2 regions of the Xanthomonas sp. NCPPB 4467 genome follow, and region 2 is predicted to be linked to the other one. Evidence: riboswitches for the same ligand, from Rfam matches in the RefSeq annotation. Region 2 holds a riboswitch; the other holds the start of a gene.
The links. Region 2 has a riboswitch for cobalamin ahead of btuB (TonB-dependent vitamin B12 receptor). Riboswitches for the same ligand answer to the same signal wherever they lie in the genome.
Positions count from the first base shown of each region.

Region 1: another riboswitch for cobalamin. It lies ahead of metE (5-methyltetrahydropteroyltriglutamate--homocysteine S-methyltransferase); the one in region 2 lies ahead of btuB (TonB-dependent vitamin B12 receptor).

Region 1 covers NZ_CM191260.1:449,816-457,846, forward strand. Annotated here, with positions in the region: gene ACCQ06_RS01860 (choice-of-anchor X domain-containing protein) at 1-317, opposite strand, end outside; gene metE (5-methyltetrahydropteroyltriglutamate--homocysteine S-methyltransferase) at 599-2,890, opposite strand; cobalamin riboswitch at 3,100-3,341, opposite strand; gene ACCQ06_RS01870 (hypothetical protein) at 3,373-3,537, shown strand; gene ACCQ06_RS01875 (SDR family oxidoreductase) at 4,129-4,866, shown strand; gene ACCQ06_RS01880 (helix-turn-helix transcriptional regulator) at 4,969-5,667, opposite strand; gene ACCQ06_RS01885 (NAD(P)-dependent alcohol dehydrogenase) at 5,669-6,604, opposite strand; gene ACCQ06_RS01890 (TetR/AcrR family transcriptional regulator) at 7,203-7,796, shown strand; gene ACCQ06_RS01895 (oxidoreductase) at 7,957-8,031, shown strand, end outside.
Region 2 covers NZ_CM191260.1:3,865,648-3,873,678, reverse strand. Annotated here, with positions in the region: gene clpB (ATP-dependent chaperone ClpB) at 1-2,051, shown strand, start outside; gene ACCQ06_RS16925 (O-acetylhomoserine aminocarboxypropyltransferase/cysteine synthase family protein) at 2,594-3,880, shown strand; RNA gene ACCQ06_RS16920 (sX9 sRNA) at 3,949-4,024, shown strand; cobalamin riboswitch at 4,730-4,955, shown strand; gene btuB (TonB-dependent vitamin B12 receptor) at 5,071-6,948, shown strand; gene ACCQ06_RS16910 (hypothetical protein) at 7,201-7,794, shown strand; gene ACCQ06_RS16905 (hypothetical protein) at 7,791-8,031, shown strand, end outside.

The DNA.
Region 1 (8,031 bases), 1.9 Mb from region 2:
GCGCGTGCGCCGGCAACGCGTGGCGCGCTCACCGCCGCATCCCACGCCTGCTCGCCCGCCAGCACCATGAAACGCAGCTGGCCGTTTTCCACCGGCAGCGTGCCGTGCCAGCGCGCCGCAGTGCCTGTTGGCGTCAGCTCCACCGGCAGCAGTGCACTCTTTGACAGGATCGCCGACTCGGCCGGGTCGGGCACGCGCATCTGCGCGAACTCCTCCGGTGGGCCGGCAAGCAATTTGGGCTGCAACTCGGCCGCGGCCAGCGGCAGGGACACGAGCGACAGGCTGCACATCAGCGATAACAACGACGGCTTGGGCATGGCGACATCTCTCCTTGGACGTTGCGGATGCAATGCCGCCGCGCAGGGCAGCGGCATCGGATGCAGCGCCCCCTCGCCGCGATTCGCCGATGGTTATACCTCGCGCGTATGACAAGGCTGCTGTGCGCTGCAACACCTCACACGCGACACATACTTCGCGTGCCGTGCATGTCCAAGAGTGTGATGCGTATCGCGGACGAGCAGAGTTTCAGGCAATAAAAAAGGCAGCGCACGCATGCGCTGCCATGTCGCCTATACCTTCAGAGCTATGCGTTCGGCGGTCAGGCCGCCTTGGCCAACGCGCTGCGCAGCGTGCGTGCCGCATCCACCATTGCCTGCAATGCCGCGCGCGTTTCGTCCCAGCCGCGCGTCTTCAGGCCGCAATCGGGATTCACCCAAAGTTGTGCGGGTGGGATTACCGCGCGTGCCTTTTCCAGCAGCTGCACCATCTCGCGTGCGTCCGGCACACGCGGCGAATGGATGTCGTACACGCCCGGCCCGATCTCGTTGGGATACTGGAACTTCACGAATGCATCCAGCAATTCCATGCGCGAACGTGAAGTCTCGATCGAGATCACGTCCGCATCCATCGCTGCCACCGCGGCGATGATGTCGTTGAATTCGGAGTAGCACATGTGGGTGTGGATCTGCGTGGCATCGCGCACACCGCACGAGGAAATGCGGAAGCTTTCCACCGCCCAGTCCAGGTATGCCGCCCACTCGCCACGCCGCAATGGCAGGCCTTCGCGGATGGCCGGCTCGTCGATCTGGATCACGCCGATGCCGGCCGCTTCCAGATCGCGCACTTCATCGCGCAAGGCCAGTGCGATTTGCCGGCAGGTTTGTGCACGCTCCTGGTCGTCGCGCACGAACGACCATTGCAGCACCGTCACCGGGCCGGTGAGCATGCCCTTCATCGGCCGATCGGTCAGCGATTGTGCGTACTGCGACCAGTACACCGTCATCGGTGCCGGGCGTGCCACATCGCCGTAGATGATCGGCGGCTTCACGCAGCGCGAGCCGTAGCTCTGCACCCAGCCCAGCTTGGTGAAGGCGAAGCCTTCCAGCTGTTCGCCGAAATATTCCACCATGTCGTTACGTTCGAACTCGCCGTGCACCAGTACGTCCAGCCCGATGCTTTCCTGAAAACGCACGCAGGCTTCGGTCTGCGCACGCAGGAAGGCATCGTAGTCGGCTTGCGACAATTTGCCGGATTTGTAGCGTGCGCGTGCTTCGCGCACCTCATGCGTCTGCGGGAAGGAGCCAATGGTGGTGGTGGGGTAGGCCGGCAGGTGCAATGCCTGTTGCTGCGCGCCGCGCCGCTGCGCATACGGCGATGCGCGCCGTGCGCTGTCGGCATCCAGCGCAGCCAACCGCTTGCTTACGTCGGGACGATGCACCTTGGGCGAGGACCGGCGTGCATCCACGGCGGTGCGTGCTTGCTCCAACGCGGCGTCGGCATGCGGTTTGTCATCCAGCGCATCGGCCAGCGTACGCAGTTCACCGAGTTTTTGTTTGGCAAACGACAGCCAGCTGCGCAGGTCGGCATCGAGGGTTTTCTCCGCATCCAGATCCACCGGTACATGCAGCAACGAGCACGACGGCGCCAACCACAGCTTGTCCGCCCCCACGTGTCCTTGCGCGTAGCGCGCCAGCGTCAGGGCGTTGTCCAGTGGCGTGCGCCACACATTGCGGCCGTTGACCAGGCCGAGCGACAACACGCGCTCGCTGGGCAATGCACCGAGCACCGCATCGAGTTGTTCCAGGCCGCGCACCAGATCGATATGCAGGCCGTCCACCTGCAGTGCAGCGGCCAGGCGCAGGTTGTCGCCCAGCGCGCCGAAGTAGGTGGTCAACAGCAGTTTGGGGCGCGGGCCAGTGGCCAGCGCCGCGTACGCGCTGAGATAGGCGTCCTGCGCGGCGGCATCCAGATCCAGCACCAGCGCCGGTTCGTCGATCTGCACCCATTCGGCACCGGCATCGTGCAACTGGCGCAGCAGCTGCGCGTAGACCGGCAGGAGACCTTCGAGCAAGGCCAGCCTGTCGCTGCCATCGGTGGTCTTGGACAGCAGCAGCAGGCTCACCGGGCCGAGCAGCACCGGGCGGGTGGTGATGCCTTGCGCCAGTGCTTCGCGGAACTCGGCCACCGGCTTGTCGCCGCGCAACGCGAAATGCTGCCCTGCATGCAGCTCCGGTACGATGTAGTGGTAGTTGGTATCGAACCACTTGGTCATTTCCAGCGCGTGTACGTCCACGCCGTCGGCCTGATGGCCGCGTGCCATCGCAAAATAGCCGGCCAACGGATCGCGCTCGGTCAAGGCGCGGTAGCGCTGCGGAATCGCATCGAACAGGAACGCGGTATCCAGCACGTGGTCGTACAGGCTGAAGTCGTTGCTGGGCGGTACGTCCACCCCGGCATCGCGTTGCAGCTGCCAGTGGCGTGCACGCAGCGTGCGTGCGGTGTCCTGCAGCTCGGCGGCGTCGCTGTCGCCACGCCAATGGCGTTCGAGTGCCTGTTTCAGCTCGCGGCGCGCGCCGATGCGCGGAAACCCGAGATTGGTCACGATGGTCATGTTGCATGTCCTCATTGCATGGATGGCATTGAGGAACGAAGGAACCGTGCAACGTCCCCACGCTTGCACGCAGGCCCGCCACACCAGCGACCTTCGCCCCCGCGGGCGAGCCGGCAATCCACGGGCAACGACAGACACGCACGCTCCTGCTCAAGCAGCGCACGGATCCGACAGCTCCCCGCGGAGCGCCAGGTCGAAACGAAGGACGGTCGTGTCCTTCGGCCAGGGCCGGTATTCGGGCTGATGGACGTGCCGTGCAAACGCACGGGTGCCTACTGTCCGTCGCTTCCCAGGCCGTTGCCGGCCCAGTGCTGTTGACGGAGGTCGTTTCCATTCACCGCTGCGGGGCAGCTCCGGAATGAGGTGCAGATCGCACCTTTCACCGGATTCCCGTTTAATTCCATCGCTTCATCCGAATGAAGCGATGGAAACCGTGGCGTGCGCAGAGTAGGGGGCTGTGGGGTGCAGGTCAAGCGGGGACGGTGAAGGATGTGATCGCAGCCGCGCCTGCGGCAGATGCGACGATGCTCGAACGTTCCGTGCTGCACCCGGAGCGGGGCTTAGGTGATGTGGTGCAGGCCGGGATGGACGTCGCCGATGACGTTGCACTCAACTGCAGTGGGGGTGATCTCTATCCACCTGCGTGAGCGGAACATCGGTGCTGTCTGCTCGGCATCGCAATGGAGGTGCGGCGACCCGATATGCACACAATGAACCGGCGCGTTGGCATGGATTTCCAAGCATGCAGTTGCTCGAAGGCTCCTTTGGGCGATCTCGAGAACCGAGGCTTCGCATGCGCGGTTTCGTAGCGCGCCCTGATCGCACACAACTCCACCGTTGGGCATAGCCGCATCCTTGAGACAGCAGCGCTGCTGTCTCACTTGGTGGCATCACTCGCAGGGCGTTGTAGCGGGCCGACGAACACGGTGCACATCGTGCGCGTCAGTTTCAGGCGTTCGCACTGCCCTCCGGTGCAGCCGACGCAGCGCTGATGCTGAACCTGCGTACGTCTCGCCGGGCGTTTGCAATTGCCTCTGTCGCGTGGCCTCGCTACAGTTGCGGAGTCGAAAGAGTGCAGGCCGGATGGTAGCCCGGTCATCCATCCAATCCGGGTGGCAAGCTCTCCCGTTGAGGGTATCCGCGACACCGAGACCGGCATTGCCGGAACGAGGTGTGCCCGGTGATCTCTCACGACCCATCATCGGCGCGCCTCCACTAACCCTGGAAGGATATTGCGCATGCATCTCACCTCAAACACGATCTTGATCACCGGCGGTGCCACCGGTATTGGCTTTGCGCTCGCACGCGCGCTGGTGGAGCAGGGCAACACCGTCATCATCTGCGGGCGCAACGCCGCGGCGTTACGCCAGGCCAAGGACACGCTGCCTGCGTTGATCACCCAGGTCTGCGATATCATCGACAAGGCAAGTCGCCATGCACTGGTGAATTGGTTGCGGGCACACCATCCGCACTGCAACGTCCTGATCAACAACGCGGGCGTGCAACAGCATCGCGACTTCACCGGCAGCGATGCTGTGGCCAATCTCGATCAGGAAATTGCCATCAACCTGACCGCGCCGATCCAGCTGATTGCCGAGCTGCTGCCGTTGCTGCAGCAGCAACAGCACGCGGCCATCATCAACATCACCTCGGGGCTGGCGTTCTCGCCGATGGCCGATGTGCCGGTGTACTGCGCCAGCAAGGCGGCGCTGCACTCATTCACCCTGAGTCTGCGTCACCAGTTGAAAGGCAGTACCGTGCGCGTGATCGAGATCGCCCCGCCAATCGTCGATACCGGGCTAGGCGGCGGCACGCGCAGTGCAGGGACCGCAACGCGCAACATGATGTCTGCCGAGCAGTTTGCGCAAGAGGCCATTGCCCAGCTGGAGGCCGGCAAGGACGAGGTGCTGATCGGCATTTCGGCCGAGACGCGTCGTTTGGGTGAAGCCTTGTTCGAGCGGATGAATCACCGCTAGGTTGTTGGGGTAGTGTCGCTGGTGGTGGTTGCATGTTGCACAACGCCACCAGCGACGTCCTGGCGACGATAGCGACCAGTGTGGCCGCTGACGTTCAAGCGCTCAGCAATCGCCCTGCTTGCATGGATGGCTATCGCTGGCGCGCCACTGCTTCACTAGTTGGCGGCGATTGCGCTGATACTGCTCCTGCAGATATTCGATCCTGTCGATGGCCTCTGCGCGGAAGATGCGGAAATCGCCGCACGCTTCGCACCATGCGGCGATCTTCCAGCGCGCGTCGACCAGGCCCAGCATGATCGGCCAGATCGTGCGCTCCGACACCACGCCGGTCTTGCTTGTATAGCCGATTCCCAGCTTGTGTTGCGCATGCAGCGCCTTGCGGATTTTTCCAAGGTCGACGATTGCTTCTGGCCGCCGCGCCCGGCTGATGTACATAACATTGTCGTCCAGTGCCAGGCGCACCTCCTGCGAGATCACCCCGTCGAGTTTTGCCAGTGCGTTCTGCACTGCCTGCGTCATTGCATCGTCGCTCTGGCTGCTGACCCATTGCGCGCCGGTGACCAGTGCGCGAATTTCTTCCTCGGTGAAGGAGAGCGGCGGAAGCACAAAGCCTGGTCTCAGGATGTAGCCCACGCCCGCTTCGCCTTCGACATCGGCACCCATTGCCTGCAAGGTCGCAATGTCGCGCCGGATCGTGCGCAACGAGACGCCAAGCTCTTGTGCGAGCGTGCTGCCGGACACGGTTCCCCGGTGTCGACGCAACACTTGCAAGAGATCGAACAGGCGCTGGCTACGCGACATGTCAGTCCATTCTGACCAGGCCCTTGCCCGGACGCTTCTGGCCGGATTCAAGGGTATTCATCAAGCCGATGGCACCTTCCAGCGGAACGATCTCGCCGATCGGCAGGCCGAAGGTTCCCGCTTCCGCAGCGCTGGCGAGGTAAGCCAGGATGGCACTGGACGGCTTGCCGATCACCAGCTTGAAGCGGCGGTCCACCACGGCGCGGACGAACTTTCCCAGGTCAGGTTCCAGATCCAGGAAGCTGCCGCGCTTGTCGCGCAACAACGCCAATCCCGTAGCAGCTTTCATGACCGCCGAGGTGTCGAAGATGACGTCGAAGCGCTCATGGATGTCTTCCGGTCGGGTCACCCTGTAATCGTAGACCTGTTTCAGGCCCAGCGATCTGGCCCGCTCCATCGATCCCGCGCTACAACTCCCGGACACGGTTGCGCCCAAACGCTGCGCCAGCTGCACCGCCGCTTCGCCCACCGCGCCGGCGCAGCCGTTGACGAACACATGCTGGCCTTTCTTCAGCGCCGCCTTGTCGACCAGACCATTCCACGCGGTGACCCCGGGCGTGCCCAGGCACGCGGCGTTTTCGTAGGAGACGTTATCGGGTTTTTTGAACAGATTCTCTTCGGTGGTGATCACCGCCTCGGCCAGTGCGCCGCACTCCTTGAAGCGCGCCAGACCGAACACCGCATCGCCGGGCTTGAAGCGGGTGACGCCTTCGCCCACCGCGAGCACCACGCCCGACAGATCCATGCCCATCGCACGCGGAAACGTCCGCCCGGTCACGATCTTCATGACGCCGTTGCGCATCTTCCAGTCGACCGGATTGATCGCGGCGTACTTCACCTTTACCGCGACCTGGCCCTTTGCCGGCGCAGCAAGCGTGAACTCGGCCAGCTGCATGACGTCCTGGCCGCCATAGCGGTTGTATTGAAGGCGCTTCATTGGCGCGGTGCTCCGATGGCAACGGCAGGTGCGGAGGCGACCTGGCAAGCGGGAAGCACGTGCAGTCGGTCGACTGCGCTGCCGGGCTTGGCGGCAGACTCGGTTCTGCGACCGACGAGAGGCCGGCCAGCGCGGAAGAGCGTGCGCGTTGCTGTCTGCCAGAGCATCCGTGTGGGCGCGTGGGCATCGAACGCGCGCGAGGTTGCAGGTGCGGTCATGCGGGAGCGGGTGAAGATGATCACTAGGACATTCCTCGTGTTGGGTGCCCAGTGTAGGAAGCGGTGGTGACAGATTCTGGCACCATTGCATCACGCCGCTGATGCGCAATAGCCGTAGCCAGCGCCGGCACTGTGTGATGGCACGACATGCCCGCGCAGCGCGACGCGCGGACCCAGCCTTGCCATTCGGTCCATCAGACAGCCGCGTGCCGCACGGCAATCGCGTCGTGGAAAGCATGCGACTGCCCTTGCCGTGCCCTTGTCTGTGCTGTCGCGGTGCCGCTGGGTTCTGAAAGCAGGCGGTGCGCCGTGCCCTACCGCTCGTCGGACAGCAGCCAATGCGGCTTCCATCGCAACCGATCTTATGTATGATGACCATCATGAAAAACACCTCGCCACGCTCTCGCGCATCCTCAGGCCGCAAGGCCGACAGCCATGCACGCATCGTCGAAGTCGCGGCGCGCGCGATCCGGCGCACCGGCTACGACGGCACCGGCGTGGCCGACATCATGAAAGAGGCCGGGCTGACCCACGGCGGCTTCTACGCACACTTCTCATCGCGCGATGCGTTGCTGGCCGAGGCTGCCGACCATGCCGGTGCGCAGACGGTGGCCAACTCCGCGCAGATTGCGGCCGCCGTGCCGCCGGAGCAGGCGGCGCAGGCACTGATGCGGGCGTATCTGTCCGATGGGCACGTCAACAACGTCGAATCCGGCTGCCCGATTGCTGCGCTAGGCTCGGAGATGCCGCGTCAGGCACCGGCGGTGCGCCAGGCGGCAACACGTCGCATCAAGGAAATGATCGACCTGGCCGCCCGCCAATCGCCGGACTGGGGAACGCCGCAGGCGCATGCGCGGGCACTGGTGACGGTCTGTGCCATGGCCGGCACCTTGATGCTGGCGCGTGCCGTGGACGACCCCGCACTGTCGGCCGCGATGCGTGAGGCGGCACTCGACCACTTCGGCGCAGCCTGAGCAAAACGCACAAGTTGATCGTTGTTCAAAAATATGATGATCGTAATATTTTAGACGTACAGATCGCAGTCCGCCGCAGCCGCGGCTCTCCACCATCACCGCGTGCGACGGCAGCACTTCAATGGCTTGCCGCCACCCACTACCCGAGAAAGAGGCACCTATGAACAGCAAGATCGCACTCGTGACCGGAGCCTCCTCCGGCATCGGCGAAGCCACCGCCGCCCACCTGGCCAAG
Region 2 (8,031 bases):
CGGTGATCGGCCGCGACGAAGAAATCCGCCGCACCATCCAGGTGTTGCAGCGCCGGACCAAGAACAACCCGGTGCTGATCGGCGAACCCGGCGTGGGCAAGACTGCGATTGTAGAAGGCCTGGCCCAGCGCATCATCAACGGCGAAGTGCCCGAAGGCCTGCGCGGCAAGCGGGTGCTGTCGCTGGACATGGGCGCGCTGATTGCCGGTGCCAAGTTCCGCGGCGAATTCGAAGAGCGCTTGAAGGCGGTGCTCAGCGACCTGTCGAAGAACGAAGGTCAGATCATCCTGTTTATCGATGAGTTGCACACCATGGTGGGCGCGGGCAAGGCCGACGGTGCGATGGACGCCGGCAACATGCTCAAGCCGGCGCTGGCGCGCGGCGAGCTGCATTGCATCGGCGCCACCACGCTGGACGAGTACCGCAAGTACATCGAAAAAGATGCCGCGCTGGAGCGTCGCTTCCAGAAAGTCTTCGTGGGCGAGCCGACGGTGGAAGACACCATCGCCATCCTGCGTGGCTTGAAGGAACGCTACGCCGTGCACCACGGTGTAGAGATCACCGACCCGGCGATCGTGGCGGCGGCCACCTTGTCCAACCGCTACATCACCGACCGCCAGTTGCCGGACAAGGCCATCGACCTGATGGACGAGGCCGCATCGCGTATCCGCATGGAGATCGACTCCAAGCCGGAAGAACTCGACCGCCTGGAGCGCCGGCTGATCCAGCTCAAGATCCAGCGCGAGATGTTGAAGAAGGAAAAAGACGACGCCTCGCGTCAGCGCCTGGCCGATCTGGAAACCGATATCGACAAGCTCGAACGCGAGTTCTACGACCTCAACGAGCTGTGGAAGTCGGAAAAAGCCGCGCTGCAGGGCACCACCAAGGTCAAGGAGCAGATCGAGCACGCCAAGCTGGAGCTGGAAGCGGCGCAGCGTCGCCAGGACTACGCCAAGATGAGCGAGATCCAGTACGGCGTGTTGCCGCAGCTGGAAAAGCAGATGCTGCTGGCTAACGAAGTGGAGCATCACGACTTCAAGCTGGTGCAGGACCGCGTGACCGCCGAAGAAATTGCCGAAGTGGTGTCGCGTTGGACCGGCATTCCGGTCAACAAGATGCTCGAAGGCGAGCGCGACAAATTGCTGCGCATGGAAGACGAACTGCATCACCGCGTGGTTGGTCAGAACGAGGCGATCAAGGTGGTGTCCGATGCGGTGCGTCGCTCGCGTGCCGGCCTGTCCGACCCCAATCGTCCGAGCGGCTCGTTCCTGTTCCTGGGGCCGACCGGCGTGGGCAAGACCGAGTTGTGCAAGGCGTTGGCGGACTTCCTGTTCGACAGCACCGAAGCGATGATCCGCATCGACATGAGCGAGTTCATGGAGAAACATTCGGTGTCGCGCCTGATCGGTGCGCCTCCGGGCTACGTGGGCTATGAAGAAGGCGGTTATCTCACCGAAGCGGTGCGTCGCCGCCCGTATTCGCTGATCCTGCTCGACGAGGTCGAAAAAGCGCATGCCGATGTCTTCAATATCCTGTTGCAGGTGCTCGACGATGGCCGTCTGACCGATGGTCAGGGCCGCACCGTGGACTTCCGCAACACGGTGATCGTGATGACCTCCAACCTGGGGTCGCATCAGATCCAGGAGCTCTCCGGCGACGGCAGTGCCGAGGCCTATACGCAGATGAAGGCCGCGGTGATGGGCGTGGTGCAGGCGCATTTCCGCCCGGAGTTCATTAACCGGCTGGACGACATCGTGGTGTTCCATCCGCTGGACAAGGCGCAGATCAAGTCGATCGCGCGCATCCAGTTGCAGGGCCTGGAAAAGCGCCTGGCCGAACGCGGACTCAAGCTGGATCTGGACGATGCCGCGCTGGATCTGCTCGGCAACGTCGGCTTCGACCCGGTGTATGGCGCGCGACCGCTCAAGCGCGCGATCCAGTCGCAGGTGGAAAATCCGCTGGCCCAGCAGATCCTCTCCGGGCATTACATCAGCGGCGACACCGTGCGCGTGCGTGTCGAGGGCGGGCGTCTGGCGTTTACGAAGGGCTGATGAGGTTGGGCGATGGGTGCGTGTTCACCCCGCCAATTGCACCGGCGCTGATGGTTGACGCAAGAGCGGGCACTGCGCAGGCAGTGCCCGCTCTTGCGTTGATCGGTTATTTCTGCGGCTCAGCTTGATCTGCGGGAAACATCGTTAATCAGCCATCGCGCTTGCCTCAACCGCTGGTAGGCCTGCAAGCGCCCTCAGCGACTGAAGCGTTCGCACGAAACCTGCGGGTGTTGTGCGTGTTGGTTGGTGGGTGCGCGGTGTCGCATCCGGTGTCGGGACACGCCGTGAATCCATCCATGGAGGCTCGGTTGCGGCATTCATGCCGCCACACGGTCCCGCTCCCGGACACCCTACCGCGCTTCCGCTGTTCGCCGTCGACGATCGGCAAGCAGGGCCGGGCTCATCAGGTTGCGTCATGTGGATAGCGCAGGCGTTGCACGGCTGTGCTTACAACCGGGCGGCATGAGTTCATCACTGCGCGTTTGCAAACAAACGTGCGGTCCCGGCTATGGTCGGCATTCTTTCAGAGAGCGAGCCGCACCATGACCGACCCGCAGTGGAAGCCCGAAACCATCGCCGTGCATGGTGGGTATCGCCCCGATCCGACCACGCGGGCGGTGGCGGTGCCGATCTACCAGACCGTTGCCTACGCCTTCGACAACACCCAGCACGGCGCGGATCTGTTCGATCTGAAAGTGCCGGGCAACATCTACAGTCGCATCACGAACCCAACCAACGATGTGCTGGAACAGCGCGTCGCGGCGCTGGAAGGCGGCATCGGTGCACTGGCGCTGGCGTCGGGGCAGGCGGCGGTGACCTACGCCATCCAGACCATCGCCGAGGTGGGCGACAACATCGTGTCGTCCAGTGCGTTGTATGGCGGTACCTACAATCTGTTCGCGCATACGCTGCCGCAGTTCGGCATCAGCACGCGGTTTGCCGACTATCGCGATCCGCAGGCGTTTGCCGGCCTGATCGACGACCGTACCAAGGCGGTGTTCGTCGAGTCGATCGGCAATCCGCGCGGCAACATCACCGATATCGAAGCGGTGGCGGCCGTGGCGCATGCGCATGGCGTACCGCTGATCGTGGACAACACCGTGGCCACACCGTCGTTGCTGCGGCCGATCGACTTCGGCGCGGACATCGTGGTGCATTCGCTGACCAAGTATCTGGGCGGGCATGGCAACAGTATCGGCGGGGCGATCGTGGACAGCGGGCGCTTTCCGTGGGCGGAGCACAAGGCGCGATTTGCGCGTCTCAACGAGCCGGACGTGAGTTACCACGGCGTGGTGTATACCGAGGCGTTGGGCGAGGCCGCTTACATCGGCCGCGCGCGCGTGGTGCCGCTGCGCAATACCGGGGCGGCGTTGTCGCCGTTCAATGCATTTTTGATCCTGCAAGGCATCGAAACCCTGCCGCTGCGCATGGAGCGCATCAATGCCAACACATTGGCGATTGCGACATATCTGCAGCAACACGCGCGGGTGGCCTGGGTCAATTACGCTGCGTTGCCGGATCACCCCGAGCATGCGCTGGCGCAGAAGTATCTGGGCGGGCACGGCTCAGGCGTGCTGACCTTCGGCCTGCCCGGGGGGCGTGCGGCGGGTGCGCGGTTTCTGGATGCGCTGCAGTTGTTCACGCGGCTGGTCAACATCGGCGATGCCAAATCGCTGGCGACGCATCCGGCATCCACCACGCACCGCCAGCTCGGTCCAGCCGAACTGGAACATGCCGGCGTCAGCGAAGACACCGTGCGCCTGTCGATCGGCATCGAACATATCGACGATCTGCTGGCGGATCTGGAGCAGGCGCTACAGGGAGCGTGAGGTTTTAGCGCAGCCAACACGCCGACTGTGCTCACCGCCAGGCGAGCGCGGCCGGTACTCGGTGCGGCATGGACCACGCGTCCACTCCGGTTCTTCCGCGCCGTCCACACCCACCTGACGACTGCTCGCTACGTTTTGTTGGCCACTCTTGGAACAACGCTCCCGTCGGATACCAAGGCACGGCGGGAGCGCCACCGGTGCGCGTGTCTTGGTGCGCTCGTACTGCTAGCGCGGAGCGGGGTGGGGTTGGGTATGGCAAAGCACGATGCCCGCCGGTACTGGCTTCGGTGAGCGCGGCAGCGCGGCTGGGGATCGGCTCTTCGGCTCGGTCAGACATCCTGTCTGACTCGCCGCCGCGGCACATCCTTGTGCCGCTCTCCGCCAAATCCCCAGCCGCGCTGCCGCCTCGTGACCTCGCTTCCATGACCCGGACATCTTGAACACGCCAATGACGCTTGGCTTGAAGCCTTTCTCCCGCCCGGAACGGCTCGCCCCTCTCCCGTCGGGGCGAGGAGGCACAGCTTGCGCGCGATGGGCGCGGGTGGCCTTGGAGCGCACGCGCCGCAAGCGCAAGCGTGGGCTGGGGCGCGGAGCGGGTGTGGGGGGGCGATCTCAATGACGGGGGCGAAGCCCACGCATATGTGCGAGATCAAGCTCGATGGCGGACATGCAAGCAACCCAGCATGCTGCTTCTATCCATGGCATGAGGCTGCGCTCTGTCCCCTCATCCAGCGCTGCGCGCCACCTTCTTCCGATGAGAGAAGCAATCAGTAGTCACCACCCCGGCGCGTGGCGACGCGCTGCGCTTGGTCGGTCGCACCAGAGCGCTGAGGCGCCAGCCAATCCTGCTACCATGCGCGCCCCTGAGGTGACTGCCGGCTGGCCGGTGGTTTAAACGGGAATCCGGTGCGCGCATCGCCTTGGGCGAGTCGTAATTCCGGAGCTGCCCCCGCAACGGTGGGCGAGACAAGGGTCTGCACGTCACGCCACTGTGCTTTGCATGGGAAGGCGCAGACCCGGGAAGCATCCGCTTCCGCTCGCAAGCCCGGAGACCGGCCTGAGGGATTGACCCGGCACGCGGTGGGCGTGGCCTTGCGCGTCCGATGCTGCTGCGTCGGACGGCTGGCCCGTTGCTGCGTGTCGCCCCATTGCCCCCGCGCGGGTCGGCGCGGTTTCAGGAGCAGCAGTAGATGTCCCTTTCTTCCGTTTTGCCATCTCGCGCCGTGTTGGCCGCGGGATTGTCGCTGTGCGTGATCAATCTGGCCCAGGCCGAAGCCGCCATCGATCTCGACGAAGTGGTGGTCACCGCCTCGCGGACCGCGCAGACCCAGGACCAGACGCTGGCGCCGGTCACGGTGATCGACCGCGCGCAGATCGAGCGCCGCCAGATCAATTCGCTGCAGGACCTGCTGCGTGGCGAAGCCGGGGTGTCGCTGGCCAATAACGGTGGTCCGGGTAAGGCGACCTCGTTGTTCCTGCGCGGCACCGAATCGGATCATCTGGTGGTGCTGATCGACGGCGTGCGCATCGGCTCGGCCACCGCCGGCGGCGCGGCATTGCAGGACCTGCCGATCGAGCAGATCGAGCGCATCGAGATCGTGCGCGGGCCGTTTTCCAGCCTGTATGGCTCCGAAGCGCTGGGCGGCGTGATCCAGATCTTTACCCGTCGCCCGCAAGGCCGCTTCGTGCCGACGCTGAGCGTGGCGGCCGGCAGCGACAATGCGCGCCGTTATGGCGCCGGTGTCGCCGGACGCAGCCAGGGCGATCTGAGCGAAGCCGGCGGCTGGTATTCGCTCAACGCCGTGCATGACCAAACCGATGGCATCAATGCGTATCTGGACACCCGCTCCAGTGCCTACGATCCGGACCGCGATGGCTATCGCAACGATTCGCTGAGCGCGCAGGGCGGCTGGCGCTTCAATCGGCAGTGGGATGCGGACGTGCACGCCCTGCGTGCGCAGAGCCGCAACGAATACGACGGCTCAGCCTTTGGCGGCAATCTGTCCAAGGGCGTGCAGCAGGCCGTGGGCGGGCGCGTGCGCTATGCGCCCAGCGATGCGCTGACCTTCACCGCCAGCCTGGGCAGCAGCGCCGATTTCAGCGATACCTATTACGCCGGTGCGTACCTGTCGACCTACGACACGCGCCGCAAGCAGGGCTCGCTGCAGGCCGACGTCAACACCGGGCCGGGCTTGCTCACGGTCGGTTTCGACTGGCAGCGCGACGCCATCGCCAGCAGCGACACCTACGATGCCGACAGCCGCATCGACCGCGCCGCGTTTGCGCAGTGGCAGCAGAGCTTCGGCAGCCAGTCTTTGCAGGCCAGCCTGCGTCGCAACGACAACAGCCAGTTCGGTGGCAAGACCACCGGCAGCCTGTTGTGGGGCTGGGACTTCTCTGAGCATTTGCGCCTGACCGCCAGCTACGGCACCGCGTTCAAGGCGCCCACCTTCAACGAGTTGTATTACCCGGATTACGGCAACCCGCTGCTGGGGCCGGAGACCTCCAAGAGCGCCGAGCTGGGGCTGCGCGGTAGCTACGACTGGGGCACCTGGACGCTCAATGCCTTCCAGACCCGCATCGACGATCTGATCGCCTACGACGCGGCGCTGGTGGATGCCACTCACCCGTTCGGGCAGCCGAACAACATCGACCAGGCGCGCATTCGCGGTATGGAAGCCGGCTACGATACCGAGCTGGCCGGCTGGACCGTGCGCAGCGCGCTGACCTGGCTGCAGCCGCAGGCCGATGGCGAGGTCAATCACGGCAACTGGTTGCCGCGGCGTGCGCGGCAGAGCGGGCGCATCGATGCCGACCGCAGCTTCGGTGCCTTCAGCGTGGGCGCCAGCCTGTTCGGTTCCGGCAAGCGTTACGACGATCTGGCCAACACCGAGCGGCTGGCCGGCTATGGCCTGCTGGATCTGCGTGTGAGCTATGCGATCGATGCGGACTGGAAGGTGCAGTTCACCGCAAACAATGTCTTCGACCGCCAGTACGAGACCGCACGCTGGTATGCGCAGCCGGGGCGCAATTATCTGCTCACCTTCCGCTACCAGGCGGCGCAGTAACGCACGGGCAGCCGCTGACATGTGCGATGGTGGGATGCATGCGGCCCGTGCCGATTGGACGCATGCATCGCGCAGTTGCTCGTATTGGCGACAGTGCGTCGCGCCGAGGCACCAATGAGGAAACGGCTGCAGTGATGTCGCCGCCAGTGACACAGCAGCATCAGCAGTCATGCGCCACTCGTACACTGCAGCAGTTACCGGTTGCCTGTCTCTACCGCTAGCGCAGCTGCGTCTGTCTTCAAAGGAACACCGATGACCCCTCTCTCCCGTCCCGCCGAACGCGCTGTCCTCATCAGCTTGATGCTGGTGATGACCGCCACCCGCTTCCATCACGTCAGCGACTGGCTGCATCTGCCGGATGCGTCGATGGCGGTGTTCTTTTTGGGCGGTCTGGCAGTGCGACGGCATGCGTTTTTTGTCGCGCTGCTGGTGTTGTCGGTGGCGATCGATTGGGCTGCGGTCACGGTGGCCGGTGTCAGCGACTTCTGCATTACCGCCGCCTACGCGGCGCTACCGCTGGCGTACGGGGTGCTGTGGTATGCCGGCCGTGCGTATCACGCGCGCCTTCGCCCGGATGCAAGGTCGATGTGTATTGCGTGGGGGCTGGGCACCTTGTCCGCAGTGGTGTCGTTCCTGATTTCCAACGGCGCGTTCTACTGGTGGGGCGGGCGCTATGCCGAGCCGCATTGGGCGCAGTATCTGCAGCGCGCAGCACAGTGGGGCCCGTTGTTCGTGCGTACCACCGCGCTGTATCTGGCAGTTGCGCTTGTCGGTGCGTGGTGTGTGTTGCGCTGGCGTGCCGCGCGCACTGCGGCGCCGTTATCGGCCCCGCTGGAGCGGTCATGACGGTTGCACGGCAAACGCGCACGCCGGCACGCGCGCCACTGCAAGGCACCGCCGCATGGATGTGCGGTAGCGCGCTGGTGCTGTTGATGGTGTGCACGCGCGGCGAGCATTTCGCCAGCGTGGATGCATTGCCCAGCGCATCGTGGGCGGTGTTCTTTTTGGCCGGTGCCTTGCTGCGCCCGCGGTGGATGCTGCCGCTGCTGTTCGGGGTGGCGTCTGCGCTGGATCTGATCGGCC